One region of the Aliiglaciecola sp. SL4 genome, then DNA from elsewhere that is predicted to be linked to it. Evidence: predicted binding sites of a transcription regulator. Region 1 holds the regulator's gene; each other region holds the start of a gene.
The links. Region 1 encodes FliA, which starts transcription of late flagellar genes. Its sites were predicted from a motif close to CTAAAGNTNNNNNNNNNNNNGCCGATA; they were not measured.
Positions count from the first base shown of each region.

Region 2: flgM (flagellar biosynthesis anti-sigma factor FlgM) is a predicted target of FliA. The motif match lies at 3,022-3,048, and genes of this name have one in related genera.
Region 3: AB6T38_RS05930 (flagellin) is a predicted target of FliA. The motif match lies at 7,405-7,431, and genes of this name have one in related genera.

Region 1 covers NZ_JBGOSE010000001.1:200,869-211,732, forward strand. Annotated here, with positions in the region: gene flhA (flagellar biosynthesis protein FlhA) at 1-105, shown strand, start outside; gene flhF (flagellar biosynthesis protein FlhF) at 160-1,530, shown strand; gene AB6T38_RS00890 (MinD/ParA family protein) at 1,527-2,393, shown strand; gene AB6T38_RS00895 (RNA polymerase sigma factor FliA) at 2,390-3,121, shown strand; gene cheY (chemotaxis response regulator CheY) at 3,160-3,543, shown strand; gene AB6T38_RS00905 (protein phosphatase CheZ) at 3,577-4,344, shown strand; gene AB6T38_RS00910 (chemotaxis protein CheA) at 4,358-6,625, shown strand; gene AB6T38_RS00915 (chemotaxis response regulator protein-glutamate methylesterase) at 6,658-7,809, shown strand; gene AB6T38_RS00920 (ParA family protein) at 7,844-8,626, shown strand; gene AB6T38_RS00925 (chemotaxis protein CheW) at 8,623-9,333, shown strand; gene AB6T38_RS00930 (chemotaxis protein CheW) at 9,359-9,850, shown strand; gene AB6T38_RS00935 (DUF2802 domain-containing protein) at 9,883-10,293, shown strand; gene AB6T38_RS00940 (proline iminopeptidase-family hydrolase) at 10,496-10,864, shown strand, end outside.
Region 2 covers NZ_JBGOSE010000003.1:137,143-148,006, forward strand. Annotated here, with positions in the region: gene flgB (flagellar basal body rod protein FlgB) at 1-135, opposite strand, end outside; gene AB6T38_RS06010 (protein-glutamate O-methyltransferase CheR) at 240-1,076, opposite strand; gene AB6T38_RS06015 (chemotaxis protein CheV) at 1,105-2,031, opposite strand; gene flgA (flagellar basal body P-ring formation chaperone FlgA) at 2,202-2,933, shown strand; gene flgM (flagellar biosynthesis anti-sigma factor FlgM) at 3,084-3,416, shown strand; gene AB6T38_RS06030 (flagella synthesis protein FlgN) at 3,465-3,890, shown strand; gene AB6T38_RS06035 (LPP20 family lipoprotein) at 3,999-4,463, opposite strand; gene AB6T38_RS06040 (flagellar assembly protein T N-terminal domain-containing protein) at 4,855-6,033, shown strand; tRNA gene AB6T38_RS06045 (tRNA-Arg) at 6,199-6,275, shown strand; gene AB6T38_RS06050 (response regulator) at 6,347-6,796, opposite strand; gene AB6T38_RS06055 (cation:proton antiporter) at 7,193-9,019, opposite strand; gene AB6T38_RS06060 (M1 family metallopeptidase) at 9,441-10,864, opposite strand, start outside.
Region 3 covers NZ_JBGOSE010000003.1:113,673-124,536, forward strand. Annotated here, with positions in the region: gene AB6T38_RS05890 (glycosyltransferase family 9 protein) at 1-428, opposite strand, end outside; gene pseF (pseudaminic acid cytidylyltransferase) at 430-1,122, opposite strand; gene pseC (UDP-4-amino-4,6-dideoxy-N-acetyl-beta-L-altrosamine transaminase) at 1,119-2,282, opposite strand; gene pseB (UDP-N-acetylglucosamine 4,6-dehydratase (inverting)) at 2,292-3,293, opposite strand; gene AB6T38_RS05910 (hypothetical protein) at 3,669-3,977, opposite strand; gene fliS (flagellar export chaperone FliS) at 3,974-4,405, opposite strand; gene fliD (flagellar filament capping protein FliD) at 4,419-5,879, opposite strand; gene AB6T38_RS05925 (flagellar protein FlaG) at 5,903-6,328, opposite strand; gene AB6T38_RS05930 (flagellin) at 6,419-7,243, opposite strand; gene AB6T38_RS05935 (flagellin) at 8,113-8,940, opposite strand; gene AB6T38_RS05940 (flagellin) at 9,436-10,278, opposite strand; gene AB6T38_RS05945 (flagellin) at 10,642-10,864, opposite strand, start outside.

The DNA of each region.
Region 1 (10,864 bases):
TTATCAAAGTTCTTCAAACACTCAGTGATGGGATTGCACGTACTTTCCTATCAAGAAATACCAAGCGACAAACAAATTCGAATTGTAAGTGCAGTGGGTCAATAAAATGGCACAAACTAATTTATTTAAACCAGACCAAATGCTTCTTTGGGGAACAATGTGAAAATTAGACGATTTATTGGAAAAGATATGCGCGATGCGCTTAACCAAGTAAAAAAAGAACTTGGTGGTGATGCGGTCATTATGTCCAACAAGAAAACTTCTGAAGGCATTGAAATTGTAGCGGCCTACGACCAAGCCAAGCCGGAAGCTAATAGTGAGCCTAATCAAAGAAGTAAACTTGCTAGTGAAAACAAAACGGCATCTATGTCAATGCATGCAGGAGCAGGCAATGCAAAATCAGCTCAGCCGCAAAGTGCCCGTGCAGCAACGCAAAAGGTACCGAGTTTGAGCGAAATTATTGGTGACTCTGGACCAGACAGCTTACGAGAATTACTTGAAAAACAAGCTTCTGCAAATGCCTCTGAATCGCAGTATACTGATAATCATCAAGTGGCGAATAATGTTAATAGGCAGAAACACTCAGCCCCTGAAAGCGTATCTGATTCTGCGATAAATGAACTAAAAAGCGAATTGAACTCGTTGCGCAATGTGCTTCAATTTCAAGTCTCTGGTTTACTTAAACAAGAGCGTCAAAGTGCGCACCCAATGCACGGCTATTTAACCTCAAGATTGATGGATATGGGGATTAGTAGTCAAATTGCTGACGACATAGTGTCATATACACCAGAGAACGCCGATGAACGGCAAGCTTGGTTATTTTTACTTAAACTATTGTCTAATCGAATTCAAACCACAGGTAATGCTATTCTGGCGGATAAAGGAGTGGTTGCTTTAGTTGGTCCTACAGGTACCGGAAAAACCACTACTATTGCTAAGTTGGCTGCTAGAGCTGCTCAAAAGTATGGTGCAGATCAAATTGCTATGGTAACAATTGACTCATATCGGATTGCCGCTTTTGAACAATTGGCCACTTATGGAAAAATTATTGGCTGTAGCGTAAAAAAAGCACAAAATGCAGAAGAATTGTCAGATATACTCTTTCAACTACGCAACAAACGTTTGGTACTAATCGATACTGCTGGTTTTGGACAAAGAGATTCTCGATTAATCAAACAGTTAGATACCTTAAATCAACATTCATGTGCTAACATCAAGAAGTATGTTGTAATTCAAGCCAATGCTCAATATAAAGTTTTGGAACATACTCTTAGCGCATTTAGCGCAATTGATTTGCAGGGATGTATTTTAACCAAGCTCGATGAGAGTTATAGTCTCGGAGAAGCGTTAAGTGTAGCAATTGAACACAAGCTAGCTGTAAGTTATTTAACTGATGGGCAACGTGTCCCTGAAGATATTAAAGTAGCAGATGCGAAGTTTTTAATCTCTGCGGCGGCTAAGCTTTATAAAAAATATGGTTTGATCCATACTGCTAAGTCAGAACAGAATAAATCGGCATTAGCAATATGATCGACGACCAAGCGAGAAGCTTAAGACGAATGAATCAATCTCGATTAATTAAAGTTATTGCGGTAACCGGTGGTAAAGGTGGAGTTGGTAAAACGAACATCACCTTAAATACGGCTATTTCAATGGCTAAAATGGGCAAGCGCGTTATGGTGCTAGATGCTGACTTAGGGTTGGCAAACGTAGACGTAATGTTAGGCTTGCGAGTAGAAAAAAACCTTTCCCATGTTTTATCTGGTGAGTGTACATTGGATGAAGTCTTAGTTGTGGGCCCGCATGGCATACTGATTGCGCCTGCAACCTCTGGTACCCAATCAATGACCGAGCTTAGTCCAACCGAACATGCTGGATTAATTCGTGCTTTTAGTGAATTGCGTACCGATATAGATGTGCTTATTGTAGATACCGCAGCGGGTATTTCCGACATGGTGTTGAGCTTTTCTCGGGCCTCTCAGGATATTATGATGGTGGTGTGTGATGAACCCACGTCACTGACTGATGCCTATGCACTGATTAAGTTACTGAATAGAGAACATGGTGTATTTCGCTTTAAAATTGTCGCCAATATGGTGCGCAACATGCGCGAAGGACAAGAACTCTTTGCTAAGTTATCTAAAGTCACCAATCGCTTTCTTGATGTTGCTTTAGAGCTAGTCGCCACGGTGCCATACGATGAAAATATTCGTCGTTCAGTACGGAAGCAAAAAGCTATCGTTGATGCCTTTCCAGGTTCTCCGGCATCTATCGCCATCAAAGGGCTTGCCGATAAAGCGATGCATTGGACCATTCCTAATCAACCCGGTGGACATTTAGAGTTCTTCCTGGAACAACTTGTTGCCGAAAAAGTGGTAGGTGAACAACGGTGATTAAAAAGGCAGCAGCTTATCAACAACAAGCCGATTTGGCTCAACTTGTAGAAAGACATGCTTCCTTGGTTAAGCGTATTGCACATCATTTATTAGCTAGGTTACCTGCTAGTGTATTGGTGGATGACTTAATTCAATCTGGCATGATTGGTTTACTTGAAGCTGCAAAAAATTTCGATGGTTCTAAAGGTGCCAGTTTTGAAACCTTTGCTGGTATCCGGATTCGCGGAGCCATGCTTGATGAAATTCGTAAAGGCGACTGGACACCTAGGTCTGTGCATAAAAATGGTCGGGCAATAACTCAGGCTATCAATGAAGTTGAGCGTGAAACCGGCCGAGATGCCAGAGACGTAGATATTGCTGAAAAGTTAAACGTTAGCCTCGCCGAATATCATCAGATGTTGAATGAGGTTAACGCCGGTAAAATCATTGGTATCGAAGATTTAGGAATTACCGAAGATGTTATTTCTACTGAACAAAATAAAGGTAGCGACACGCCATTTCAAGATTTGTTACAAGGCTCATTTCAAAAAGCATTAGCACATGCTATTACTACTTTACCGGAACGGGAAGCAATCGTACTGTCATTGTATTATGATGAGGAGTTGAATCTCAGGGAAATTGGTGAAGTGCTCGAAGTTAGTGAGTCTAGAGTCAGCCAAATTCACAGCCAAGCCATGTTAAAGCTGAAAAGCAAAATGCAATCTTGGCGAGCTAACGAAGAATGATAAAATACCATTTGATTTAATCCTCATTGGAGACGGTTTTGGATAAAAATATGAAAATCCTTGTTGTTGATGACTTTTCAACCATGAGACGTATTATCAAGAATTTACTTAAAGATCTGGGTTATACCAGTGTTCAAGAAGCCGATGATGGCAGTACTGCATTACCTATGTTGCAACAAGGCGATTTTGATTTTGTGGTAACTGATTGGAATATGCCTGGAATGCAAGGCATCGATTTACTCAAAGCAATACGCGCAGATGATAGTTTAAAACATTTACCCGTATTAATGGTAACTGCTGAAGCGAAAAAAGAGCAAATCGTAGCGGCAGCACAAGCCGGTGTTAACGGTTACGTTGTTAAGCCTTTTACTGCGGCAACGCTGAAAGAAAAGCTAGACAAAATTTTTGAGAGACTCGGTTGATAATTAATCTGTAATGAAGTTAGGAGTGTCTGTATGACCGGCTCTAATAAAGCTCCAATGTCTCTTGATGATGCTAGAAAGTTAGTTGAGTTACTGGAAAATGGAGATAATCAGGCTGCCAGTGAATTACTGGAAGAAACCTCTTTGACCAATTCTGTTGAGTTATTTGCTGAGGTGGGTAAATTAACCCGTCAACTCCATGATTCTCTCAACAGTTTTCAACTTGATGAGCGCATTTCTAATTTAGCTAATGAAGATATTCCTGATGCGCAAAGTCGCCTTAACTATGTTTTAGAAACTACTGAAAAAGCAGCAAATAACACTATGGATGCCGTGGAAGCGAGCATGCCTATTGCTGACAAACTGCATACGGGCATCACTAATTTGCTGCCGGAATGGAAAAAGTTGATGACCAGAGAGTTACAACTGGGAGAATTTAAATCCTTGTGTACCGATCTAGATGATTTATTAGAGCAGTCTTCAAAAGATACAGATAAATTAACTGGATTGCTGACCGATATATTGATGGCACAAGGTTATCAAGACATTACTGGGCAGGTCATTCGTAGGGTTATTGATTTGGTAAAAGAAGTGGAAGACAGTTTAGTTCATATGTTAACTGTCTTTGGCGCTTCTGAAACCAGTGCATTAATTGCAAAAGCAGATGAAACTTCTCATAAATCGAAAGCTGAGACAGATGTTGTGAAAGCTGAAGGGCCAATTATTGATGCAGAATCGCGAAATGATGTGGTGACCAGTCAAGACGATGTAGATGACCTATTGTCTAGCCTAGGTTTTTAAGGGGAACGTATTCATGTCTTTTGAAGTTGACGAAGAAATTCTACAAGACTTTTTAGTTGAGGCAGGTGAACTATTAGAGCAATTGCAAGAGCAACTTGTTGATCTTGAAAACAACCCTGAAGACTCTGATTTATTAAATGCGATTTTTCGCGGTTATCATACTGTTAAAGGTGGTGCCGGATTCTTATCACTCACTGAACTGGTAGATATTTGTCATGGTGCGGAAAATGTTTTTGATACCATGCGTAATGGACAACGCACCTTAACGCCTGAGTTAATGGATGTCATTTTACAAGCCACAGATGTGGTTGTGCAAATGTTCGAAGATGTAAAAAAACGCGAACCATTGGAAGCCGCAGCCCCTGAACTGATAGAAACCCTGCACCGTTTAAGTAAACCCGAATCAGAAGATACGCCTACGGCACTTCCTGACGTCCCTGAAATGCCTGAAGAAGTGGTTGAGGTGCAAAAGGACGAATCATATGATGATATGGAAGACATTACAGAAGATGAATTTGAAGCCTTGTTGGATGAGCTGCATGGTTCTAAAAGCTTTTCTACGGACAAATCAGATCTAGGAGAGGATGCTGCTGAAGGATCTTCTCAGGCTGAAGGCTCCACCCCAGATCGGGATTCCACTCCGTTGGATCTTATGAGTGGTGCCAGTGATGAAGATATTACTGACGATGAATTTGAAGCTTTACTTGATCAACTTCATGGCCAAGGCAGTTTTTCAACTGATAAAGCGGAGACTCCCGAGCCTTCGCAACCTTCGAAGGAGTCAGTGACTGCTAAAGCACCTTCTTCGTCGGTAGCACCAACACCTTCCGTATCAGATGGTAGTGCCGACTCCGATGATATTTCAGATGATGAATTTGAAGCATTGCTTGATCAATTGCATGGGGAAGGTAAGGGACCCGCAGTGAGTCCAACACCTAAGGCAGAACCGCCTGCTCCCACTGCTGCAGCAAAACAACCTGTAAAACCAATATCAACACCCAAGCCCCAAACGTCAGTATCTAAGGCTGAAAAACCTGTTATACCTAAACCAACAGCAGCTAAGTCTGCTGTTAAAAAAGATGAAAAAGATAAAAAGCCAGTTGCCGGTGTTCAAGGTGAGACAACTGTCAGGGTAGATACTAAGCGTCTTGACCAGATTATGAATATGGTAGGTGAGTTGGTATTGGTTAGAAATAGGCTATTAAGTTTAGGTGTTAACATCAATGATGAAAGCATGACTAAAGCCATTGCTAACCTTGATGTTGTCACTGGAGATTTGCAAGGTGCGGTGATGAAAACCCGCATGCAACCAATCAAAAAAGTATTTGGTCGTTTTCCTCGCGTAGTAAGAGATTTAGCGCGAAGTCTTAAAAAAGAAATCTCTTTAAATCTTGAAGGTGAAGAAACAGATTTAGATAAAAATTTAGTTGAAGCTTTGGCTGATCCACTCGTCCATTTGGTGCGAAACTCTGTCGATCACGGCATTGAAATGCCAGAAGAACGCGTAGCTGTCGGCAAACCCTCATTGGGAACCGTAAAACTTGCAGCTTCCCAGGAAGGTGATCACATACTACTTACCATTGAAGATGATGGTAAGGGCATGGATCCTGATAAGTTAAAAGATATCGCTATCAGCCGAGGTGTTCTAGATGCTGATGCGGCGGCTAGAATGACGGATGAAGAAGCATTCAATTTGATATTTGCTCCAGGATTCTCCACCAAAACAGAAATATCTGATATCTCTGGACGCGGTGTAGGGATGGATGTGGTCAAAACTAAGATCAATCAACTTAATGGAACGGTTAATATTAGTTCCGAGTTAGGTAAAGGCACACGCTTGGAAATCAAAGTGCCGTTGACCTTAGCCATTTTACCTACGCTGATGATTATAGTGGGTAAACAAACCTTTGCTTTACCCCTTGGCGCGGTCAATGAAATTATCAATATGGACTTAACTAAAACCAATACGGTTGATAGTCAATTGACAATGATTGTGCGTTCAAAAGCGATTCCTCTTTTTTATTTACGCGACTGGTTAATGAAACAAACTAGTGGTGATGATAAAAATCAAGGGCATGTGGTGGTTGTGCAAATTGGTACGCAACAAGTTGGCTTCGTTGTAGATAGCTTGATAGGTCAAGAAGAAGTGGTTATCAAGCCCCTTGACGCGCTGCTACAAGGTACTCCTGGCATGGCTGGCGCAACCATTACTAGTGATGGCGGTATTGCCTTAATTCTTGATATTCCTAGCTTATTAAAGCGATACGCTAAAAAGAAATAACAACTAAATGAATAATAGGACGCTTTTTCGTAATGGCATATAGGGTATTAGTTGTTGATGATTCCAGTTTTTTTTGCCGACGCGTAAAAGATATTCTAAACCAAGACCGCTTGCTAGACGTGATAGGTATAGCTCGCAATGGTGAAGAAGCAATTAAAATGGTCGCTGAGTTAAAACCGGACGTTGTGACAATGGACGTGGAAATGCCCGTGATGGATGGTATCACTGCGGTTAAGCGAATCATGAAGGCTCACCCGCTGCCAATTTTAATGTTTTCATCCTTAACCTCAGAGGGGGCTCAAGCTACTTTAGACGCCCTTGATGCGGGTGCGTTGGATTTCTTACCTAAAAAATTTGAAGACATTGCTAGAAATAGTAAAGAGTCTAGTGAACTACTGCAATCTAGGGTACGAACTTTAGCCTCTAAACGAGGACTGGTTGCTCGTCGTCTAGGAGCAAGATCGAATACCGCATTTAATTCTCCTGGCAAAACAGCAAAAACCCAAGTCTTTATGACAAGTTCTAGCTTTGCAGTCGCACCAGCAACAGCACAAACAAAATTAGAACCTACATTGACTAGCGTTCGTCGCTCTTCTGGAAAAGAGTATCAATTATTAGCTATCGGCACTTCCACGGGAGGGCCCATTGCATTGCAAAATATTCTGACCGAATTACCAGAGCACTTTCCCCATCCCATTGTTCTTGTGCAACATATGCCAGGTAGCTTTACAAAAGCCTTTGCCAACCGATTGAATCAGATATGCAAAATCACTGTGAAAGAGGCCACACAAGGTGAACAGCTTGTTGGTGGTTGTGCATATTTAGCACCTGGTGGTAAACAAATGTTGATCGAGGGAACAAGCCGCCGTGCTAGAGTTAAAATAGTTGAGGATGTTAATCGAGACCATCATTTGTACAAGCCAAGTGTAGATTTAACGTTTCAATCTTTGAGTAAGGTGTTCGCCGATAAAGTGTTAGGGATAATTTTAACGGGGATGGGCGCAGACGGAAAAGAAGGTTGTGCAGCATTAAAACAAAAAGGTGCCAAAATTTGGGCTCAAGATGAGCAGACAAGTGTCGTTTATGGTATGCCTCAAGCTATTACTAAAGCGTATATTTCTGAGCGCAACTTACCATTATTTGATATCGCTAAGAGTATAATGTTGGAAATGCGGATAAAATGATGATTTTAGTCCGCCATTTAGAAAGAGTTATCTGGTGATAGTTTGGGCGGTGGCTAATCAAAAAGGTGGTGTCGGAAAAACCACAACAACTGTAACCTTAGGGGGCATTTTAGCTCAACAAGGTCAGCGGGTGTTATTGGTTGATACTGATCCCCAAGCATCTTTGAGTTATTACTTTGGGGTTGACGCAGAAGAATTATCCCACAGTGTTCACGACGTTTTTGTCGCTGGAGATGACTTAGACAAAGATGTAGTACTTGACAGTTTGTGTTCAACTAAGCTTGATTCATTATTCATTCTCCCCGCTTCAATGGCCTTAGCTACTTTAGATCGAACAATGGGTACACGTCCAGGTATGGGGCTGATCTTAAAAAAGGCCTTTGCAAGAATTGAAGATGAATTTGATTATGTGCTAATCGACTGTCCGCCTGTTTTAGGTGTATTGATGGTGAATGCCGTTGCCGCCTGCGACAAATTAATTGTACCTGTGCAGACAGAATTTCTTGCACTCAAAGGCTTGCAGCGAATGATGCAGACATTAAAAATAATGTCGAGGTCGCAAAAACGGGATTTTGATTATATTATTGTACCTACTATGTATGATAAACGTGTGAATGCGGCTTCTGATGCATATAAAGATTTGTGCAATAATTATAAGGGGAGAGTGTGGTCAGGCATTATTCCCGTAGATACGCGCTTTCGGGATGCCAGTCAGGCTCAGTCTCCTCCTTCGTTATTTAGTCCTAAAACCCGAGGGGTTTTTGCGTATAAAAATTTACTGTCACAACTTAAAAATAAAATCGATTATGTCAAATGAGTAAAGGTACTTTTGCAAAAGAAGATATTGTTGAAGATTATCTGACGTCATTACTGACTGACGAGGTCGTTGAAGATGCGGTGCAGTTAGATAGTGTTGCTAAGCTACTGGCAACTGCTGATATTGTGTCTGAGCAAGAGGAATTTAGTATCCCTGTTGTGGCACCTCAGGTCCCGGAAGTTAAAGAAACCTATGACGCGGTCGAAACTACAAAAGATACAACAGAAAGTGTCTTTGTTGACGAAGAGTTACCTGTACCCACCTCTGATTTTCAAGCGTTATTTTTTGAAGTGGCAGGCTTAACATTGGCATTACCTCTTACGGAGCTGGGGGGGATTCATAAAATTAAAAAAGTGGGCCCTTTGTTTGCTAAACCTAAATGGTTCAAAGGTGTTATGCTTCATAGAGACGAAAAATTAAAAGTTGTAGATACAGCTTTATGGGTGATGCCAGAAAAATATACAGATGAACTGGCAGAATCATTGAATTACCAATATTTGATAATGTTAGATTCAAGTGGCTGGGGATTAGCTTGTGAAAGTTTAATTACCACCTCAACGCTAGCGCCAAGTGATGTTAAATGGCGTAAGGCCAACAACAAGCGTCCGTGGTTGGCTGGAATGGTAAAAGATAAAATGTGTGCACTGGTTAATGTGAAACAATTGATTAAATTGTTAGACAAGGGCCAAAATAGCAATGATAACTAGACCCAGCTTGTAGGGAGCGAGTCAAATGAGTGATGAAAGAAATGCTAAAAACGCTGCTGCTAGTAACGATGAAGTACTGCAGTGGGTAACCTATCGATTAGGTGATGAAACCTATGGCATTAATGTGATGCAAGTACAAGAAGTGCTTAGGCATACAGAAATCGCTCCTGTTCCTGGTGCGCCAGATTATGTGCTCGGTATTATTAATTTGCGTGGTAACGTCGTCACTGTCATTGATACGCGAACGCGTTTCGGACTTCCCCCTCACGAAATTACAGATAGCACACGCATTGTTATTATTGAGTCTGAAGAACAGGTTGTAGGTATTCTTGTTGATAGCGTTGCCGAAGTTGTCTACTTACGTTCCTCTGAGATTGATAGTGCACCTAATGTTGGCACCGAAGAAAGTGCCAAATTTATTCAAGGGGTGAGTAATCGTGATGGTGAATTGCTCATTTTGGTGGATTTGAATAAATTGCTCAGTGATGAAGAATGGGATGAAATTAGTGGTTTGTAAGTCGTTTTATTTTGGCTAAAGGAAATCGTTGAATGCTTACTTGGCAGTTAACAGCTATCGTAATGGTGTGTTTCTTCGTAATTCTCATTGCTGTGGTTAGTTATGTTTTTTCCCTCCGCAATAAAAAAAACGGTCAGCGCATTGAGGAGTTGCAGCTACAAATGCAACAATTACAGCAACAACTTTCCTATTCTCAAGAAGAACTACATGAAGTGCGCTCGGGAGCCATGGGGGTGGCTGCGAAAGTGAAGGATCTGGTAGTTAAAATAGGCTTGATGCAAGATAAATTAGAAGAAATTGAATTTCTAGATCCTGACACTAAATTATACTCACAAGCGGCTAAAATGGCTGATGCGGGTGCCAGTGTAGAAGAACTCATGCGCGAGTGCGAACTTCCCCGAGCAGAAGCAGAGTTGCTACTAGCGGTTAAAAAGCCCCAGTAAAATTTCCCTAACCTCTGTTATTGGCAGTTTTTCCTTTCTATTCTTTAAAATCTTTTTCCCTTGTTCTGGTTGTCGGTTTATGGGATAACTAATCAATGTGTTCTGTAATATCAGCAGACTATCTTTATCGTTGATAGGTTGATTTAACATGGTGTTATTCCCCTATGCAGTCACTAAAACTTCCCTAATGAGATATACATTTATGAAAACCACTGTTTTACACATACTGGCTTTTTTAATGGCTGTTCAATTTACCCTAATGCCATTGGTAGCAACAGGTACTGAAGCTGAAAGCAGCACCGATATCACAGAGCCTTTTGGTCCACCTGAACAGGAATTAATGGTCGAAGTCGAAGGCGGTAAAGTGTATGTCCGGCTAAATGGCCTTTCTCACAGTGATGCTATCCCGGTTATTTTTGTACATGGAGGGCCTGGTGGCACACATAACGGCTTTGCTGAAATGCTAGGACTGGCGAGTGAGCGTATGGTGATAATGTATGATCAGCTCGACAGTGGTATATCTGATCAGCCTAATAACCCAGAAAATTGGCGAGTTGAACGCTTTGTAGAA
Region 2 (10,864 bases), on a different contig from region 1:
AAAATCAACGCCACGCGCTTTGTAACCAGGAGTATTAGCGTTTGCTAAGTTACCTGAAATTACTTCCATGGAATCGGTTCTAACCTGCATTGCTCGGCTATGAAACCCGGTTAATTTATCAAGACTAATTGCCATACTGTTCTCAACTTAAAACTCGCTTGAGAAAAATTTTGCAAGGGCTATGCCAAGACAATTACCTAGAATCGTAAGTGACGGGAAAGAAAACGCAAGATGTTGTATTAAATGCTTTTTTTAATATAGAAGATACCTGGATTATTACGTTCCAAGCTAAACAATTGGTTTAAACCTGCTATGGATTCTGATGCTCCAAGAAATAAAGCTCCATCGTTTTGCAGGCAAGCGGCAATTTGTTGCAGTATTTTCCGCTTATTGTCTAACGAAAAATAAATCAGCACATTTCGACAGAAAACCACGTCAAAACGTCCCAAGGCAGAATAGCTGTTTAACAGGTTCTGAGGTCGGAAGTTCACCATAGAAACAATCTCTTTATTCAATTGCATATGGTTTTTGTCTGCTGCCTTAAAAAACCGATTTTTACGCTCTTCAGCTAACCCTCTACTAATTGAAATACTATCAAACTTACCTGTTTTAGCTCTTTCGAGCATTTGGGTTGATATGTCTGTAGCAACTATCTCCACTCCAAAAGGAAACGCCCTTGGGTGTTTCCTTTTGTATTCATGAATGCACATCGCTATGGAATAGGGCTCTTGCCCAGAAGAACAGGCTGCGCTCCAAATTCTTACTTTGCGGTTAGCATTAGCAAACTGGCTTAGCAATGTTTGGTTTAGAATTTCAAAGGGGTACTTGTCACGAAACCATAAGGTTTCGTTAGTAGTCATTGCATCAACCACCTTTTCACGCATTTTGCTGGAATGGCTTTTATAGATGATATTAAGGAGTTCAGAAATACTCGTTAGGTTTTCCTGACGAACTAATGGACCAAGACGACTATAAACCAGATAGTCTTTTTGCTCATTTAATACAATACCGCACTGACGCTCTAAAAAATGAGCAAACTCTGAAAGCTCATAAGGCGTTAATTGATCTAATTTCAAATATTAACTTCCGTCGTATAGTAACGCTTTATTTGTTAAACCACTTTTTTACAGCAGAAGCTAATTCATCGGGGTGGAATTTAGCGATAAAATCATCTGCCCCCACCTTTTGTACCATTGCTTGATTAAAAACACCGCTTAAGGATGTATGCAAAACGACTTTAAGTTTACTCAGTTCCGGAGTGTGTTTAATCTCTGCTGTTAGGGTATAGCCATCCATTTCAGGCATTTCTATATCAGACACTAATACCCCTACTTTATCGGTAACATCGCCGGTTTCAGCTGCAATTTCTTTTAGTCGATTAAGGGCTTCAAGTCCGTTTTTAGCCACTTCAATATTCAAACCCAATGCCGTAAGCGCTTTTTTAACTTGACTCCTCGCTACCGCTGAATCATCTGCAACAAAAATGATTTTATCATTTGCAGGAGAATCCGACATATTTAAACCGGCAGCTAAACCTTCACTCACTTCAGTTTTTAAAGGTGATATTTCATTAAGAATTTTTTCGACGTCAAGAATTTCAATAAGCTCATCATCAACTTCGGTTACAGCCGTCAAATAGCTGGCTTTTCCGGTGCCTTGGGGAGGAGGCATAATAGCGTCCCAATTGGTATTAATAATACGTTCAACGGAACCCACTAAAAAACCCTGCACAGAACGATTGTATTCGGCAATAATAATAAAGGCACTATTGATATTTTCTATTTTTTTACCACCGGTTGCCATGCTTAGATCAATCACGGATATTGTTTGACCTCGAACATGAGCCACACCTCTAATAAGTGGGTTTTGTCTGGGTATTGACGTTAATTGCGGGCATTGCAGTACCTCACGAACTTTGAACACATTAATGCCAAATCGTTGTCTACGGTTTAACCTGAATAATAATAACTCAAGCCGGTTTTGACCAACTATTTGCGTGCGTTGATTAACTGAGTCAAGAATTCCCGACATATACCACCCCAATAAAGTTTAAAATAGGCACAATTGTTGCGTTATCCCTATCAGAAAAAGCAAGTTTGACTAATAGTAGCGCCAAAACAGTTTTTTGTGACTGAATTTTGACGCTTATCTTTGTTTGCTTAATGAATTAATAAGCATAGACAAAACGGTGGCAACTGAACATGAAAATATCGACAAAACATACAACGACTAAATTACTTAGTGTTATTTTCATTGTTACTTTGGCTCTGGATAATGCATTTGCTACACAGTCTAGTGATATTGATACATCCAAACAACAACTAAGTAATGCGGTGGAAAATTACGTAAAAACTGAGTTGAAACAATATACACAAGTAAGTGATGATAATTTAACCATAAAAGCAATGCCCTTGGATAAGCGAATCGTCATCCCTCACTGCCCTGTGCCATTCACCATTTCTGCAAGTAAAGAAGCTTTGGCGCAAAGTAATATAACAGTTAGAGCTAGTTGTGAAGAAACCAACTGGTACCTTTATATGATGGTAAAAGCTACACGTGTTCAGCCTGTGGTCGTACTTACAACCTCGGTCAGCCCCGGTACGGTTTTAAATGAAGATGATGTCAGAGTTGTAATGTTAGATAAAAACCTTATACGCACCAGCACTTTTTCCCATATAAATACGGTTGTAGGGGCACGTATGAAGAAGCGTAGTCGTCCTGGTCAACCCGTGGTTCCCGGTCAACTGTGTTTTGTGTGCAAAGGAGATAGTATTCTGATTACTGCTAATACCGGTGGAGTCAGTATAAAAACCAAGGGAATTGCTCAACAAGATGGCAATTTGGGCGATACCATTGCAGTCAAGAACAGTAAATCGAAAAGAGTCGTACATGCACAGGTTATAAATACCCATCAAGTAGTTGTGCAGATATAATATATTTAGCGTAAACTGTCGATAATTACAGCGTAATAGCGACTGTTTGAACTTATCTGAAAAATATTTAGTTTATTTCCAAATTTCACTAAAGATCGTAAAGTTACGGCCGATAAGATAAGTGAGGAAAATTAGGTATTCGAGGTCATTATGGCAATTAACAATGTAAACAGTGGAAATCAAAAGCCACAACTTGAGAATCAGAGGTTGAATCAACAACAATCTCAGAATCAAGCGACTGCACAATCTGCAGCGCAACAATCAAAGTCTGTGGCAGTTCCAAGGCAGGATTCTGTATCCTTGACCCAATCTGCACAGCAGCTTAGCCAAGTGCAAAAAAAATCAACTGACACTCCGGTTAATCAGGAAAAGGTCGACAAATTGAAAAAAGCCATCCAGAATGGTGAGTATCGCGTTAATCCTGATGTTTTAGCGCAAAAAATTAGCAAACTCGAAGCTCAAGTATTTGGCATTAAAGATTAGAATTTAATGCCAGATTGGTTTAGCTTCTCACAATAAAAGTAAAGCTAAATGAATAACCTAATTACCCTCCTAGAAAAGCAAAAACAACAACTTGACTCACTGACAGTGTTACTTGAGTCTGAACTTCATTTGATCGGCACCAGAGATGCTGAATCGTTAACCTCAGTGATTAATGACAAATCTGCATTATTAGAAGCCATTGCCGTTACCGACAAAACCATCGAACAACAAGTTGAAAAACATCCTGATTGGGCAACTGAACAAGAGATTAAAGATTTGTTTGATAAAATTAATCAGTCTTTATCTCAATGCAAATTCAGAACAGAGATCAATCAAAAAGCGGTAGAACAAGGTCAGTTGCGTCTACAACATCTGCGCAGCTTATTATTAGAGTCCCGTGCAAAAGAAACAATGACATACGACAAAAGCGGCAAACCCAAAGGCGGCTCATCTGGCAAGAGTGTAACGGCTTAAATTCTTTCTTTGAATTAGCTAAGACGACAGCCCTTAATTTATCCAACCAAATGAAACTAACCTGATTGGGTTAGTTTATCCTTTGAATGAGCTCACAGAGGGTTAAGCTCAATAGTAGCGGACTTTTTTGACTTGCTTCGGTTTAGCCGTACTCAAATATAAATCATGCACTAAACTAAAATCGAGTTCCAATTCAGTGGCGTATGAGTCATTTCCAATGGGATAACTTTTAACGACTCGGGCACCGCGAATAACACCTTGGACACTGGCCATCAATTGTGTATCTGTAAGCACTAAATTAGCTAATGACTGCTCACCGTCAATTTTTTGTCCATACACTTGTTCGGTCAATTCGCGATACGCATCCAGTTTCGATGCTTTAACCGCCATTAGGACTTTAGCTGATCTATCACTTCCACGTTGAGCGTCTATTGGTGCGTACCCAATGGAACGGATCACAGGATACGTCTCTGGTTCGATGGTCTCCCACTCTACCTGCTTATCGATAAGGTTTTGACATCCTACGACTCCGAGCATGCACCCTACAACTACAATGGTATAAAGTAATTTCATATCTTTTCTCAGTAATTATTTAACTATACTTTTTAGCTAAATCGCTTCATGGCTAGTATTCAAACTCAATAAATACCGTTATCAAGTTCATTCTCAATTCTTTATTCTCTGCTCTCTGATATCTTTTGTAGCAATTTTTGTTCCTTTAGAACACAAATTTACAATCAAATAAAAAGAATAATAATTGAAGTCCAATATAGCCGAGATTCTGACTAGGCAGCTTAACAAAATAGGTACAAAAGATGCATAATTAAGGGTACATAAACGCGTAGTGAAGCATAAAGATACTGCAAATTGCCATGACTATTGAGAGTTCATAGTTTAGTAATGACTAAGCAAGGTATCACCTGCTAAGCGTTTTAATTTTAAGTTCTTATTGGATAATTTGTGAATGAAATCAGCACATCGTCAACTTTTCTCTGTTAAGTTAATCACATTCTTTTGTGTATTATCCTCAGTACTATTCTCTGGTTTATCCTCGGCTGCCTGGTTCGAGTCTAGCGGCCAAGCGGCAATAAGAAACGGCAATATAGAGTTGGCGCGGCAAAATGCGACCCAAGATGCAATTAAACAAGTTTTGTTATTTGCTGGGGCATCAGTTCACAGCGTACAAAAGATGGCAAACGGGGTTTTGCAAAATGATGACTTAACCATTCGCGCCAGCGGTGAAGTAAATAGTATTGAGCTCATAGATGAAGTGTTGAGGGACGGCTACCTTACTGTGTCTTTGCGGGCAGATATATTTGCCAATAAGAATGTATGTCAATCATCAGAATACCCTAAAAGCATTGTCACTACTTGGCATCCCATCAACAATAGAGAGCAAGCAACTACCGGCAATATTTTTGAGATTGGTACTATTTTACCAGAAATACTGCAACAAAATTTCGAAGACTTCGCGCAGCAGTCGAGCATTCAAACTATTCTACCTTTCTATTATGCTCAGCAGCCTATTACCTTGATAAATGATGCGATGACGTTGGCAAAGCAGTCAAACGCTCAATATGTATTAACCGCCACGGTTAAAGACATCAGTGTAACTAACCCTAAAACACCTAAGTGGCAGCTATGGAGTAACGATTTACCATCTAGAAACTTTAGTTACCAAGTCACCCTTTTAGACGGCTATACAGGCTCATTGATGTGGCAGAAATCCTATAACGCCGCCGCACCATGGGATTTTGATACTCACCAAAGTGTAGACATCAACAGCAACCAGTTGTGGCAAAGCCCGTTTGGAACAGCAGTATCAGCGGTTATGCAGGATATTGCCATCAATGTCGATGAAAAGCTCGCCTGTGCCCCTACCTACGGACGTATTATTCAAGTCAGTGGCGAACAACTCACTTTGGATGTTGGTAGCAATCAAGGCATCCTCAAAGGTGATGAGTTCACACTTTTTCAGTTACAACAGATACTTGATCCACAAGGAAAAACCTTTACTCAGTTCAACCTACACCCAACCCCAGTTAAAATTGTTAGTGTTTCCCCTGACTCAGCAGTTGCGGTCTCAAAAGACGGAAGTTTATTAGCGAATATTCAAGCCAATGATTTTGTTTCAAAACTCTAAGTTGTACTTGAGGTTGGATGTACGGCAATGAAAGGCTCGCGGTGAAATTAGAAAGGGTTATTTGATATTGCGTAAATCAATTTATCCTTAAAAACTGAAGCCTTCATACTTGTTTTTACACAGGCTCTTTTAGTATAGTCTTGGCCCCTTTAAAATTTCACAAATGTCTCCTTAGCTCAGCTGGATAGAGCGACCCCCTCCTAAGGGGTAGGCCAGAGGTTCGAATCCTCTAGGAGACGCCATAGAACTAGGACATTACAATTGTGGGCTTTAACCTTACTTGAAGGTTTTTATTGAAGCTTAAAAAGCGGGGTTAATCGACGATAATTTGCGCTTGGCAGAACCAGAAATTAATAAGGTCTTTCATTAGTACCACCAAATCGAAGTAGTTGTTTGGTTTGGTTAAATACGCATTGCTGCCTAGAAAATAACACTCTTTGATGTCGATTTCTGAATCCGAAGTAGTAAATATTATCACTGGAATATGTTTGAGTTTCGGGTCTCGTTTAATCTCTTCCAAAGCCTCTCTTCCTGATTTACGAGGCATATTTAAATCTAGCAGTATCAAACTTGGTAAAACTTCAGCGCTGTTAAGTAAAGAAATAAGCTCTTCGCCATCTTGAGCGAACTTAATTTTTTCCATTGCCAGTTTATTTTCAGTTAGGGCATCACGGATCAATTCTTGATCATCTAAGTCATCTTCAGCGACTAGAATATGATTAACCGCCCGAAGATTTTTAGTAACTAAACTCATATCATTCATGATTGAAACCCGGTTCCTTGACTAAGGTCTTTATAATAGTTTTTCACCGTGAATATACCACAAGCTAGTGTTGGTTAATAACGATAAAACCCACCAGCATATAGAGGATATAAAAGACTGGGTTGTTAATAATTACCGACGTGAATCTAGCGCACCCTGTCCTTTTTTAAGGCAGTTGCATTTGCTAAGACACATACGCCCCAACTAAGACACAAAACTTGAAGATAGCCTTGCGACTCAGTTGAAGTAACAACTATAGATAGTAGTCTTAGAGCCTGTTTAAGCGCGTTACCACAACCTTAAACAGGCAAATTTAAACCTCAATAACAACCTGCGGAGTCTCGGTTAGCCACTTAATTTAAACGTCATAATTGTTTAATGACCACTCCATCTAGGTTATTTATCTTCGTTAGATTTAGTGACTAATTCAGAATCCGTTTCCTTTGGAATGACTAAACTCATTATTCGCCACCCAGCTTTGGGATCAACAGACTTTTTGTTAGTCAGCATTCGCAGTTTATTATGACTATCAAATGCACATAGCACTAACACATTCCCTTCATATTCTTGTAAATAATCGTCCATTGAAAAACTCTCGGTTAATTGAGTGGTTTTAATTTTAGCCCCTTTTGCCACCCAACTTGCGAGCTTTCCATAGGTGATCCCATCATCGAATAATCCCAGTTTTTTTGCGTAGGATTCAGATATTTGATGGCTAGGTCTTTGCTGTTGTTCATTATTGCTCAAACCTAAAACTGTACCTTTACCCAACTCATCTTCAAAATGAAATGTCACCATGGGATTGAGTTGGCGATAAGGTGACATCACCAGCACTCGACCAAATAGGGATAAATCTAATGTTCGTGATGCATGTTCTGACATTGGATTGCCGAAGTAAGTGGGAATGTTTTCCATTCTAGCGGAGCGGATGGCATCCCAGTTAGTGTCAGCCACACAAACATTTATATCGTTGTCCATTAACTCTTTGGCAAACATCCGGCAAAACGCACCACCACCAAATATCAGATAACCATTTGGTTTAGGAGCACGAATTCCGAGCCATTGAGCTACATGAACTGCAGTAAGACTTTGCACCACTACGGTAGAAATAATCACTAAAAAGACCAGGGGTACCAATATTTCTATTTGTGCATAATCAAGGGCTTCTAACTTCAATGAAAATAATGCAGATACTGCAGCTGCGACTATGCCCCTTGGTGCTACCCAACTCAAAAACGCTTGTTCTCGCCAGTTAAGGCCTGTTTTTAGGGACGAAACCATAACCGAAATGGGTCTGACGATAAACATAATCGCCAATAAAACAATAATTGCTCCCCAGCCGACATGTAACAGTGAATCCAACTGAATTCGAGAGGCTAATAAAATGAATAAACCAGAGATCAATAATACACTTAAGGTTTCTTTAAACTCTAAAATGTCATCAACATCCACATCTCGCATATTTGCCAGCCACATGCCCATAATTGTGACAGTAAGCAAGCCTGACTCATGAGCTATCATATTCGAACCGGCAAATGCGCCTAACATTAAGGTTAACACTGCGGTGTTGCGCAAATAATGAGGAATAATATTTCGTCGCAGGGCGAGGCCGAGTAAATACCCCATAATTGCGCCAACGCCCAAGCCGATACTCACTGTGAGACTAAATGCCCACAAAGTGTGACTTAATGCATCTTGCGTAGAAATTATATATTCATAAACCAATACAGCTAACAATGCGCCTATAGGATCAATAATGATACCTTCCCATCTAAGAATGTTAGCCAATTTGTTGCTTGGCCGCACGGTGCGAAGCATGGGGACAATTACCGTTGGCCCGGTCACCGTCACAATGGCACCAAACAAAAAGGCCATTTCCCAAGACATATCTAACACAAGGTGAGTGATCACAGCGACTAAACACCAAGTCAAAATAGCCCCTGATGTACACAAATTACGAACCATGGAACCATGACCACGTAAATCTTCAAAGCGAAGTGTTAAAGCCCCTTCGAACAGAATAATTGCGACAGAAAGTGACACTACGGGAAATAACAAGTCACCAAATATTTGGTCAGCATTTATGATACCGGTCGCAGGACCAACAATAATACCCACGAGAAGAAGCGGTAAGATTGCAGGTAATTTTATGCGATAGGCAAAATATTGACAAAAGATGGATAATAATCCAACCAAAACTAATCCAGCAGTAATATCAATCAAATACATTCCTTAATTTGTTAGTTACAGTTTTCAATAGTTTTCGCTACTGCATGAAAAAGCAGTATTGAGTAATTGAATCATAAATGGAGACTAAACCCTGTTTTACATTATTCAACAGCTTTCACATAGGCAGTAATTCACTTTTATACAGGTTACTAAGCTTCGATACAATCAAACTTGTCGGCATTTTAGTTACGTCAACTCAGGTAAAAAAGTTTACACACATCCGTGAATTCTAATTACAAATTACCTTGCAAAACTTGACGGCTAAGTACATTGGAAAAACACCTCATTTAAAATAACCTTTTTAATCTGCTCTTTTAAACTATGAGCAAATTGCGGTACCTCCCCCCTTTAAAGGGATCAAAAAAGGGAGCTGGTTAAGCTCCCTTTCTAATTGAAAGTTTAATCGTAAACTCTGTTATTCCACAAACTTTTCGTTAACATGTACGGTAAGTGGATGATAACCAGGTTTCGCCTCGTCAAAAGCACGTTTTGCAAAAGCTTTACCTTCTGGTGTTTTCGCCAACTCTTTGTAAAGTGGTTTCACTAATTTATTACGACCTATTCCAACCAAGTAACTATAGAGTCTGTCGTAAGCAGGTTTATATTCATTTTTTACCGCGATTAATAACCAGCTATGAGCAATTTCATTGTTCTTACTGGCTGTGAGTTGAAACGCAGTGTCCAGCTCATCTAATTGTTTTTCACTTAGATCATCTGGCATATTGTTTAAGAAATACAACCATTGATGGACAGTCCAACCTTGGGTATCCACCTGCTCTGCTGTTACACTTCCTGCTAACCAAGCATTGCGAGCGTTATCAACCTTACTAAATGCATCTGATTCAGGTACAGGTGCGCCATCAGGAATTCCAGGTTCGAAAATCCATTGATGAACCCTTTCTTTGTCTAGTACATCTGCATAGGTCGTCAATAACGTTTTATCAAGGTAGCTAATAAATTGATCAGTTGTGATGCTTTTGAAGGCAAAATGGTTGAAATACTCAAGTAGAAATTGATCAAAGTTATCACGACCTATTTTTTGCTCTATCTCACGAAGAAATAATGCGCCCTTTTCATACGGGATATTTGAAAATACATCGTCGGGATTACGTCCACGCAAATCAATCGCCAAAATTTCATCGTTATCGGGTAACGAGGCAATATCAGCTTGTAAATCTTGGTATCCCAATACCGCTTCCATATTGTAGCGGTCAGTGCCGTAGATCATTTCCATAATGCGATAGGTTAAATAGGTAGTGAAACCTTCATTTAACCACAGGTCACGCCAAGTAGCGTTTGTCACTGTGTTACCAGACCAACTGTGAGCCAATTCATGGGCAATCAGTGAAACTAAACTCTTGTCTCCAGCAATAACCGTTGGAGTTATGAATGAAAGGCGCGGATTTTCCATTCCACCAAATGGAAATGATGGTGGTAAAATCAATAAGTCATAACGATCCCAACTGTACGGACCATAAGTCTTCTCTGTTGCTTCTAACATACTTTCAGTATCTTCAAACTCTTTGGCGGCCGCATCCAGAATAGATGGCTCAGCGTAAACTCCAGTACGTTCCCCCATAGCCTTAAAGTGCAGATCACCAATGGCCAACGCTATCAAATAAGAAGGAATGGGTTGAGGCATATTAAATTCATATACACCATCACGCTCAGTGTCTGGGTCATTGGCAGCACTCATCACCGCAAGTAGCTCTTTAGGGGTACGAATGGTTGCGGTATAAGTCACTCTCACCTGTGGTGAATCTTGCAGTGGAATAAAGCTACGAGCATGCACAGCTTGGGCTTGGGTGAACAAAAACGGATATTGTTTACCGGCTGTTT
Region 3 (10,864 bases), on a different contig from region 1:
CCCGCATTATTCACGTATTCAGGAAGTAAACTTTGATTCTGTATTTGCTCAATTAATTTTTGTAGCGGCACACTTAAATAGTTGCCCTGCACTGGCTCCCCCGCATCTTTAAGAAAGCGAGCAAGTACGCATGGCATAAATGCCGTATCTAGGTTAATTATCTGTTCAAAACCAATTTCAATGATGGTTTCTGCTAAGCCAAGAAACGCTTCCAAAGACTGTAGAATATTATCTGGCCATTCATGGTTAGGTAAGGTTAATACCTTGGTACTAGGAGCCGCAAGCTTAACTACATCAGCTCCTAAACCATGGGTTAAACAATAAATTTCAGCTTGAGGATTTTGCCGTTGCAACTGACGAATAGTCGGCACTGCAATACTGGCAACATCGCCCATTTCCAGCATGCGAATAACCAATATTTTACTCATATTAAATTCCTTTGACGTAGGCTTGATACATTAATTCTGCTCGCTGCCAATCTTCTGGTGTATCAATATCTTGGACTAAATGACGAGGAAGGATAACGGGCACACTGTGTTGAGAGAATATGCCTTTTTTCGATAGATAGTCATCGGTTCTGCCCCAATAGAACTGCCCAGCATCATGATAAGCTTCTTCTAGGTCTTGGGAACGTTTAAAAATATCTTGTTTAAACATGGGTTCAACATTGCCTTGTTTGACACTGATCGCCCGTTGAATGGGAAATGCAAAACTGGTAACTGAAAATGAAAAAGACTTGTCTTTGTCTTGCTGTAATAGCTTTAAACCTTGCTGCAAGTACTCTGCTTGTAAAAATGGCGCAGTGGCATAGATACAACAACAAAACTCCGGCTTTTCAAAGTTATCAATACAATACTCTATTCCATGTTTAGTGACCGGCCGTGTACCTATAATATCATTGGATAAATTTTCGGGCCGTAAAAAAGGCACTTCTGCGCCATATTCACGGGCAACATCAGCCACTTCTTGAGAATCCGTAGATACCCAAACCTTATCAAACAAGTTTGATTTTTGCGCAGCCTCTATGGAATAGGCAATCAGGGGTTTACCTGCAAAATTGCGAATATTTTTCGCTGGTATGCGTTTACTGCCGCCCCGTGCAGGAATAATAGCTAAGTTCAAGCTAATACCTCATTTAATGCTTGTACAACTCTGTCTTGTTCATCGGCTGTCAGGCTAGGAAATAAAGGTAAAGTTAACGCATTTTGATAATAATTTTCTGCATTAGGGAAATCGCCCTCAGAAAAACCGAGCTTTTTAAAATAGGGTTGCAGGTGAATCGGAATATAATGCACATTGACACCGATACCGCGTTCAATTAAAGCGTCATAAATAACGCTTCTGTTGTGCGCTTTAAGCTCTACCATATAAACATGCCAAGCACTTGTATCTGCATTTTCCATACTGGGTAAGGTTATTGGCAAGTGTTTCAATAAATCATGATAACGTTGCGCTAAAATTTGTCGTTTTTCAATAAAACCATCTAACTTATTGAGCTGTGACAAACCTAAGGCGGCGTGTAAGTCACTTAACCGATAATTATAGCCAAGCTCAACTTGCTGATAATACCAAGGGCCATCGGAAAGTCCTTGCATCTGATTAGGATCACGAGTAACACCGTGTTTAGCAAACAACTTGGAGCGTTCGAACAATACTTCATTGTTGGTCATCACAGCTCCGCCTTCGGCGCTTGTAATCGACTTTACCGGATGAAAACTCAGCACGGCTAAATCAGCGTATTCGCAACTCCCTATTTTATGATGTTGATAACGGCCCCCTAATCCATGGGCTGCATCTTCGATAATTCGTACATTATATTGCTGACAAAGGGCCGCAATTTCTTGCATTTGGCAGCTCAATCCAGAGAAGTGCACAACCACGATAACTTTGGGTAATAAATTCGCTTTATTAGCAATTGCGAGTTTACGCTCAAGGGCTGCAATACTGATATTTCGCGTATCACTGTCAATATCAACAAAATCAATGCTGGCTCCACAGTACAAAGCACAATTTGCACTGGCAACAAATGAAATAGGTGAAGTCCAAACACGATCACCCTGGCCTACGCCAAGTGTTAAACAAGCCACATGTAAACCAGAAGTGGCACTGTTGACTGCCGTGGCATATTTAGCGCCAGTATAAGTTGCTAAAGCCTTTTCAAATTGAGGAACAATACTGCCTTGGGTGAGAAAGTGATTTTGTAGCACGTCAACCACGGCAGCAACATCGTCGTCATCAACAGAGTGCTTACCGTAAGGAATATTATCAACTGGGTTGCTCACTAATGGGCCTTAATCTATGGTTAATTTATCTAAGGCTTCAAGTTCTTCAACAGTTAAGAAGTGCGGGTTAGTGCCCGAATGGTATTCGAACTTATCCGCGACTGCTTGCCCTTTTTCACCCAGCTTGTTAAGCCGATAATCAACGGTCTTATCAAAAAACTTGATTGCCGGAGTAATCACATAGTGATCGTCAAACTCTAAGGAATGATGAGCCATTTCTTCTGGCACCATGACCTCATGCAGCTTTTCGCCAGGGCGAATACCGATAATATCGTAATCTCGGCTACCGCTCATGGCTTCAACTAAATCTAAAATGCGAATTGATGGAATTTTAGGAACAAAGATTTCGCCACCTTGCATGCGTTGGAAGTTCGTTATAACAAACTGCACCCCTTCATCTAAAGTAATCCAAAAGCGTGTCATTTCATCATGGGTAACCGGTAATTTGGTTTTACCTTCAGCCAGTAAATTTCGATAAAAAGGAACCACTGAGCCTCTTGAGCCAACAACATTTCCGTAACGAACCACAGCAAACCTTGGGCCTGAGGCACCAGATATGTTATTTGCAGCCACAAACAATTTATCTGATGCTAACTTCGTTGCACCATACAAATTTACAGGATTTGCCGCTTTATCTGTAGATAAAGCAATGACGCGACGCACGTCAGCTTCAATGGCAGCATCAATAACATTTTGAGCGCCATAGATGTTTGTTTTAATACATTCGTTAGGATTGTATTCAGCGGCAGGAACCTGTTTTAACGCCGCAGCATGAATTACATAATCAACGTCCTTCATTGCCGAAATTAGACGATCTTTATCTCTAACATCACCAATAAAGTAACGCATACAAGACGCATCAAATTGCTGCTGCATCTCATACTGTTTCAATTCATCGCGAGAATAAATGATGACTTTTTTAGGTTTTTCATTTTTCAATAAATGTGAAACAAAACGTTTTCCAAAAGAACCTGTTCCACCGGTTATCAATATGCTTTTATTTTCAAACATTTATTTTATCTACCTAAAACTGTTATGAAGCGATAAAACGCAACTATTTTTTAGCTTATGACTGTATGTTGGCTTATCTAAGTTTCTAATTCCACGTCTATTTGGTTTTATGCTGACAAACTCGAATTTTTGTAAACACTTGCTTTAAATGTAACCAGAATTCGTTGATTATCAATCCACAACCACTAAAAACGTCAAAGTTTTGAAACTATACCTTTATTTATTAGTATCAAGCAATTTCCATTCCCGGGGACTGGCAATGATTTAATTAACAGTAACTTAGAGAATAATAAATGCTAAAGGAATTGGTTTGTAAGAAGGCCATAACGAAAAATTTAGGGAATATCATTTGTGACGAGGAGGACTAGGGATTGGTTATTTGTATTTATCGACTATTTTTTTGCCTCGAATTAGCCCTGTTAGCTGCTTTAAAGAATCTTTGAGCTGGGCCTCAATGATAGTTGAAAGTCTTTGATTAGCTTCCAATTCACTAGTAGAAAACAATTTTTCAGTATTTTTATCAAGTGATGAAATATGCTTTGTCACTATTTCATCACGTTGGATGATAAGTTGCCGCAGCAACTTATCATCGAGTTCGTCACTGCTTAATACTGTTTCGAGTTGCTTATTAACACTATCAAGATTGTCAGGAGTGTATTGATGACTAAGATTTAATTTATTCACACGACAGCAGTACGTTTTTGCCTTTGCGCTTCATAAGCTTCTTGTTTTGCATCTTCAGGAATACTCGCCCAAGCATTTTTAATTGGTAGCATTAGATTAATCACTTCATCCATTATGTTCAAGTCATTCTGAATATTCGCATCTGTGACACGTTGAATCATATAATCATATAAATTAAATAAATTTTGACTCACTTCACTACCAATATCTAAATCTAAGGTATCTCTTAGGTTCATTAAGATTGCTGAAACTCTAGACAAGTGATCTGACTTACCTTCAAAGTCTTTGCGCTCAATACACCCTTTACCGTAAGCCATGCGATCCAACGCACCTTGCATTAACATTAAGGTAATTTTATGGGGATCGGCGGATGCCACGTCTTGTTTCAAATTGCCTTTTTTATAGGCATTAATACCTTTAAGTGCCATAATTTACTGCTCCTTATACCTGACCAAGTGATGCCATTAATGCATTACCGGTTTGATTCAATTGGGTAACGGTTTGGTCTAGGTTTAAATATTTATCACGTAAAATCTCTTCGAAACTCAACATACGAAGTTCAAATTGTTCCCGCTCGTCAGAGAGTTGATCCTTTTCATCTTTTATAGAGTTCTCTCGAGTGGCTAACAATCCACTGAAGGTGGTATATTCTTTAGTATAATCATACAAACGGGCCGCAATTCCTTCATCCTCATCGGTGAACAACGCAGCTATATCGTCAAAATTATCTTCTAGGGCTTCTGCGAGTCGCTCTTCTCCACTACCCAAACCAAACTCATCATAATCGGAAATTTCTAACTCACCATCAGAGTTAAGTTCAACACCAATGGCAAATAACCCACCAAGGGCGGAAGAACTAACATTAGAGCCGATGATACTCGATAGCCCAGAGGTGATACTACGTGCCATAAAGTCTCCGGCTAATGCGCCATCATCTTCAAGCTCAGAGGTACCATATTTGGTAAGTGTCTCAATCTCTTTGGCCAACGCATTAAAGTTATCGACAAAGTCTCTGATTTTTTTATCTAAACCTTCGGTGTCATAACCGATTTTTAAAGTAGAGGTTTGAAATTCCCCTAACGAGTCTTTTGAAGAAACCGCAGATGCCTCAAAAGAAACACTCGATATGGTATTTTCAAATTCGTTGGTGGATGACTCAACAGCGATACCATCAATGGTGGCTTGAGCATTTTGTGCACTCACTATTGGGTCTAGATAAGAAATTGATTCTGTTGAATCTGTGGTTGATACACGGTTGAGGTCGGCCAAATCATCATTATTAACAATGATTAAATCGTTCCCCTCCCCCGTAGTGGTTGAGCTGAAAACAAGCTTAGCACCGCCATCGGCAGTACCAGTATCGATGATACTGGCATTTACACCAAAGTTATCATCGGAGCTGTTAATGGCATTCGCCAATTGTTGTAAGGTTTGACCTGCTGAAACATTAATATTGAAACTATCGCCAGTACTGTCAATCTTAAATGTTAAACTACCACTACCCGATGACAAAACAGAATCAGTACTTTCATTAAATCCGCCATCCACAGCATCAGCAGTTTCTAATCTGCTACCGCTAGCTAACTGAGTAACGGCAATCTGATATTCACCTTTCACTGCACTATTAGCTGCTTCAGCGGTAAAAGGCTCAATTGATTCGTCAGGATTAGTAATAGCTGGCTCACGCCCTTGGAGTTGGTTGTCATTACGCAACTCATCTACGGCGTCTAGAAAATCACTCATTTTAGATTTTAACTGGCCAATGCCAGAAATCTCAGCATCAAGTGATTCTTCTTTTTCGTCCAAGCGAGCCTGTTTTGGCTCTCTTTCAGCTGCAATTAATTGGGTGACTAAATCATCTAAAGCCAACCCTGAGCCTACACCTAATGATTGGATTGTCATGACGAACCTCTTTAATAAAAAATTTAAGCTTGCTTGTTAAACAATACTCCTACTGCGCTGCCTACGTCAGATTGGAGATCTTTGATTTTCTCAGACAAAGCAAGAACCTCTTCAGTAGGGATTTGTCTAATTACCTCCCCTGACTCTGAATCTGTTACTTTAACAACTTGCCTTTCACTCTTTTCATCAACAGAAAACGATAGTTGACGATTAGAAGTCTGTAGAAAATCACTGATTTCGCTAACCGCACTTTCAATGTTTACAGAATCTTCATTGATTGATACGTTGTTATCGGCCTCTCTCTGATTTTCTTGATCATTTTGCGCAGATGCTGCCACCGATTTTTGTTCATTTCTGAGCTGACTTTGTTCAGATTCGTTTACAGAAACCGGGGGTGTTAATTCTTGCTGTGCAAAATTCTGGCCATACTGTGAAAAATTAACATCCATCTTTCACCTCCACTTCAAAGCAATTTGCCACTAACCCTATAAGTATAGTGGCATTATCATTGATAGACTAACTTTTAAAAGCTAATCAAATTATCCTAACAAAGACAACGCCGATTGAGGTCGTTGATTTGCTTGGCTAAGCACAGACAAAGATGCCTGTTGAACAATTTGATTTCGAGTTAGTTCAGCTGTTTCAGTTGCAAAGTCGGTGTCACGAATACGTGAACGAGCACCAGCAATATTTTCTGAAATGTTACTCAGGTTACGAATAGTTGATTGGAAGCGGTTTTGCAATGCACCCAAATCAGCTCTGACCGCACCGACAGTAGAGATAGCATTGTCAATTGAAGTCAAGGCTCCAGATGCTCCAGCAATAGTAGCAACTGACAATGAACCTATGTTCAAACCTGATGAACCGTACCCACCAGAGCGAGACAAGTTAATTGAAATAGTTTGGCCACCGTTGGCACCTACTAGAAACGCTGCCGAAAATGATCCCTTAAGGATATCTACACCAGCGAATTGTGAATCGGTAGAAATACGCGAAATTTCCGTTTTCAACGCTGAGACTTCTTTTTGCAGCGCTAAACGGTCAGCAGATGTATTGATACCATTTTGCGATTGTACGGCTAAGGTACGGATACGCTGCAAAGAAGATGTTACCTCACCTAAAGCTCCTTCAGCCGTTTGTGCTAACGAAATAGCATCGTTGGCATTACGAACGGCTTGGTTAAGACCTTCTACTTGAGTTGTAAGACGATCTGAGATTTGTAAACCGGCCGCATCATCTGCTGCTCGGTTAATACGAAAGCCTGACGACAATCTTTCAAATGATGTGCTAAGTGACTGTCCTGAATCAAACAACTGACGCTGAGCATTCAAAGACGACACATTGGTGTTTACATATAAACCCATATTTACCTCCTGAGAACTACCTATTAACTGATAAGGTAATTCGCCTCAAATTTGACCTCCAAGAAATACTCCTTGAAAGCCACCTCTCTTTTATTGAGAATCGGCACCTCTACCTATTCTCAACTTAAAATTCTTTAAAAAGAATTTCCCTCAACTAATGTTATCGACCTCACCTTGAAGATCTTTAGTTTTTTTATTAATTTATTACTAAACATAAACCATTGATAAATAACAACTTTAAAATAAAGTAAAAAATGATGAATATTTATTTTAAAAAGATAAGTAAATAGCAGGAGATAAAAGAGGTGTATAGGCTGGTTTTATATAGGAAGCCGAGTGTATGTTATTGGTGTTACCCATTTAAATGGTTTGCACTAAATATAGTGCGTTGAGTCAGAGTCACCTCAAGGAGCAAAGTTAAATGCGATTTGGTGAACTAAGGTGACCGCCAACTAAGCTATATTACTCTGTTGTTATTTATACGTGTTTAATACTTTGAATATTTCAATTTTAGACTTCGGAGATTTTTGGCACAGCGATTGCTAAGTTATCAGGTATAAACGTGAGACAAATAAAAAAAGCCATTTTTTTGGCAATAAGAATAAAAAAAGGCCAGATCAAATGACCTGGCCAACTTGCTCACGTTAGGAGTACGAGCAAATACTGTTTCTGTCCGGCTGGCAGGGTTAGAGAATGAATACTGGCCTCTCAACCAAACTTCTACACTCTCAGTCCTGTTAGTCGGCTTTTTATTCAGGTGGTGCCGACACCACCGCCATCCTTGGCCTATCTAGACACATTTCCAATGTGCCTCTGGGTTGGCCTCTCATTTCCTACCCTCAGAAATTGAGTTCTCTGTTTTTTTAATATTACCCTAGTAACTGCAACGCTGCCTGGGGCCTTTGATTGGCTTGAGATAACACCGTCAAATTGGCTTGCTGTAAAATTTGAGAACGGGTAAGGCTTGCCGTTTCTGTGGCAAAATCTGTATCTCTAATACGGGATCTTGCCGCTGATACGTTCTCAGATATATTACTTAAATTACGAATTGTCGATTGAAAGCGATTTTGTATTGCCCCTAAATCAGCCCGTTTAGCATCAATAATGGAAATCGCTTGGCTTACTCTAGTTAACGCCGCTGAAGCCTGAGCTTCAGATGCCACCGAAATATTGTAACCAGCGAATAAGCCTGAAGTGCCGAACCCGCCGGGGCGAGAAATATTAACACTGATAGTTTGGCCAGCGTTAGCGCCAACTAGAAACTTAGCTGAATAAAAACCATCCAATAGATTTACCCCACCAAACTGACTATAGCTGGCAATACGGCTTATCTCGGTTTTTAATGCCGACACTTCTTTTTGTAAGGCTAAGCGATCCGCAGAATTATTGATGCCATTTTGCGATTGAACTGCCAAAACTCTAATCCGTTGCAACGCGACTGTGGTTTCGGCTAATGCCCCTTCAGCAGTTTGCGCTAAGGATATGCCATCATTTGCATTTCTGACGGCCATGTCCAAGCCTAAAATTTGCGTGGTTAGACGATTAGATATTTGCAAACCTGCCGCATCGTCCTTTGCGCTATTAATACGGAAACCTGACGACAAACGTTCAAAAGCGGTACTTAAATCGTTGTTAGTGGTAATTAATTGCCGCTTGGCATTAATTGAAGAAATATTTGTGTTCACAAATAAAGTCATTATCCACACTCCTAAACTTTAATTAACCTATTGTTTATTAGAAGTTTTACTTTAAAAAAGTGTCGATAACTCAGTACAATATAATTTTGGCACACAAAATGCTAAAATCATACTGTCAGTCATTACCATGGCTGACAGTTTTGCCAAGCAATTAAGGTTGACAAAACTGTATAAAAGCAAGAGCGAAAGCTCTGGTCGACGGGCGGGATTGATGGCCTATACCTCAATACCTCCTCACTACCTCCTGGCATCTTTTCTGCCCAGTCGACTGCCCATTAAAAAAGCCTAAGGCTATATAATGGAGTGAGAATTCGCCCGCGCCTTTATACAGCGTGAGTTATCTAGTTGTCTTAGTAAAACGTATCTTCTTCGGTCGGTTGCAGCCTGCCCCCACAATTTGCAATCCGACCGTTTTCTTCTTTCTAATCAATCTTCAATGTTGCAGCCTGCCCCTGTTGCTTGCTCAGCATCATATTTCATGATTTCTCTCTCTTATTATTGCAACAATTGCAAAGCAGCTTGTGGACGTTGATTCGCTTGTCCCAACACGGTAATACTGGCTTGTTGAATTATCTGCCAGCGGGTTAATTCAGCTGTTTCAGCCGCAAAGTCTGTATCGCGGATACGAGATCTCGCCGCAGAAACATTTTCTGAAATGTTACTTAAGTTTCTGATTGTAGATTGGAAACGGTTTTGTATTGCACCTAAATCAGCACGTTTAGCATCAATTATAGAAATTGCGCCTAATACTGCCGCCATGGCACGAGAAGCCTGTGCTTCAGTGGCAACTGAAATTAAATTTGCTTCAATGCTTTGAGAGCCAAACAGACCGGACGTACCGTATCCACCTGGTCTAGAAATATTGACGCTGATAGTTTGACCTGGGTTAGCACCGACTAAGAATGCTGAAGAGTAATCCCCACCAAGAATATTGACACCACCAAACTGCGATGTTGCGGCAATACGACTGATTTCTTGTTTTAACGCATCAACTTCTTTTTGTAGCGCTAACCGGTCGGCAGAACCATTAATACCATTTTGAGATTGCACTGCCAGTACACGAATACGTTGCAATGCGGAAGTAGTTTCAGCCAAAGCACCTTCTGCTGTTTGCGCAAGAGAGATACCATCGTTGGCATTTCTTACAGCCATATTTAGGCCGAGAATTTGTGTCGTAAGACGATTGGAAATTTGTAGTCCAGCGGCATCATCTTTCGCGTTGTTTATGCGAAAACCAGAGGACAAGCGTTCAAACGCAGTACTTAGATTATTGTTCGACGTGAATAGCTGACGACTAGCATTCAACGACGACACATTAGTGTTGACGTATAAAGACATTTTTTTCTCCTAACGATTTAAGCAATCCGCCAAACCTATTATTATTATTAGTGGTTTTTGCGGTGATTCTAAGTGCGCTATTATTAGTTTTATTACGTCACTTATTTGGGCGTGTACTTATTATTTTTTATTTTGTACATCACTCTTGAAATCTTTATCGAACAGGATCGAGAAATTCTTTAGACTATTTTCTAACTAAATATTAATTCCTATATTTTTCAAACGTTTAGGTTGAGAAAAAAGCCGACTAAATTAGCCGGCGAAGCGCTCTTACGTTAGGAGGGAAAGAGCGCACTCTCTACGTTTTGGGCCATTAAATACAGATTCACTACCTCCTGGCTTTAATTTCCCAATCGTATTCTATTAACCTAGAAGCTGAAGCGCTGATTGTGGACGCTGATTAGCCTGAGACAAAACAGTTAAACTGGCTTGCTGGATAATCTGGTTACGTGTCAATTCAGCGGTTTCAGTTGCGAAATCTGTATCACGAATACGTGAACGAGCGCCTGAAACGTTTTCAGAAATGTTACTTAAGTTTCTGATTGTAGATTGAAAACGGTTTTGCAGGGCACCTAAATCGGCACGT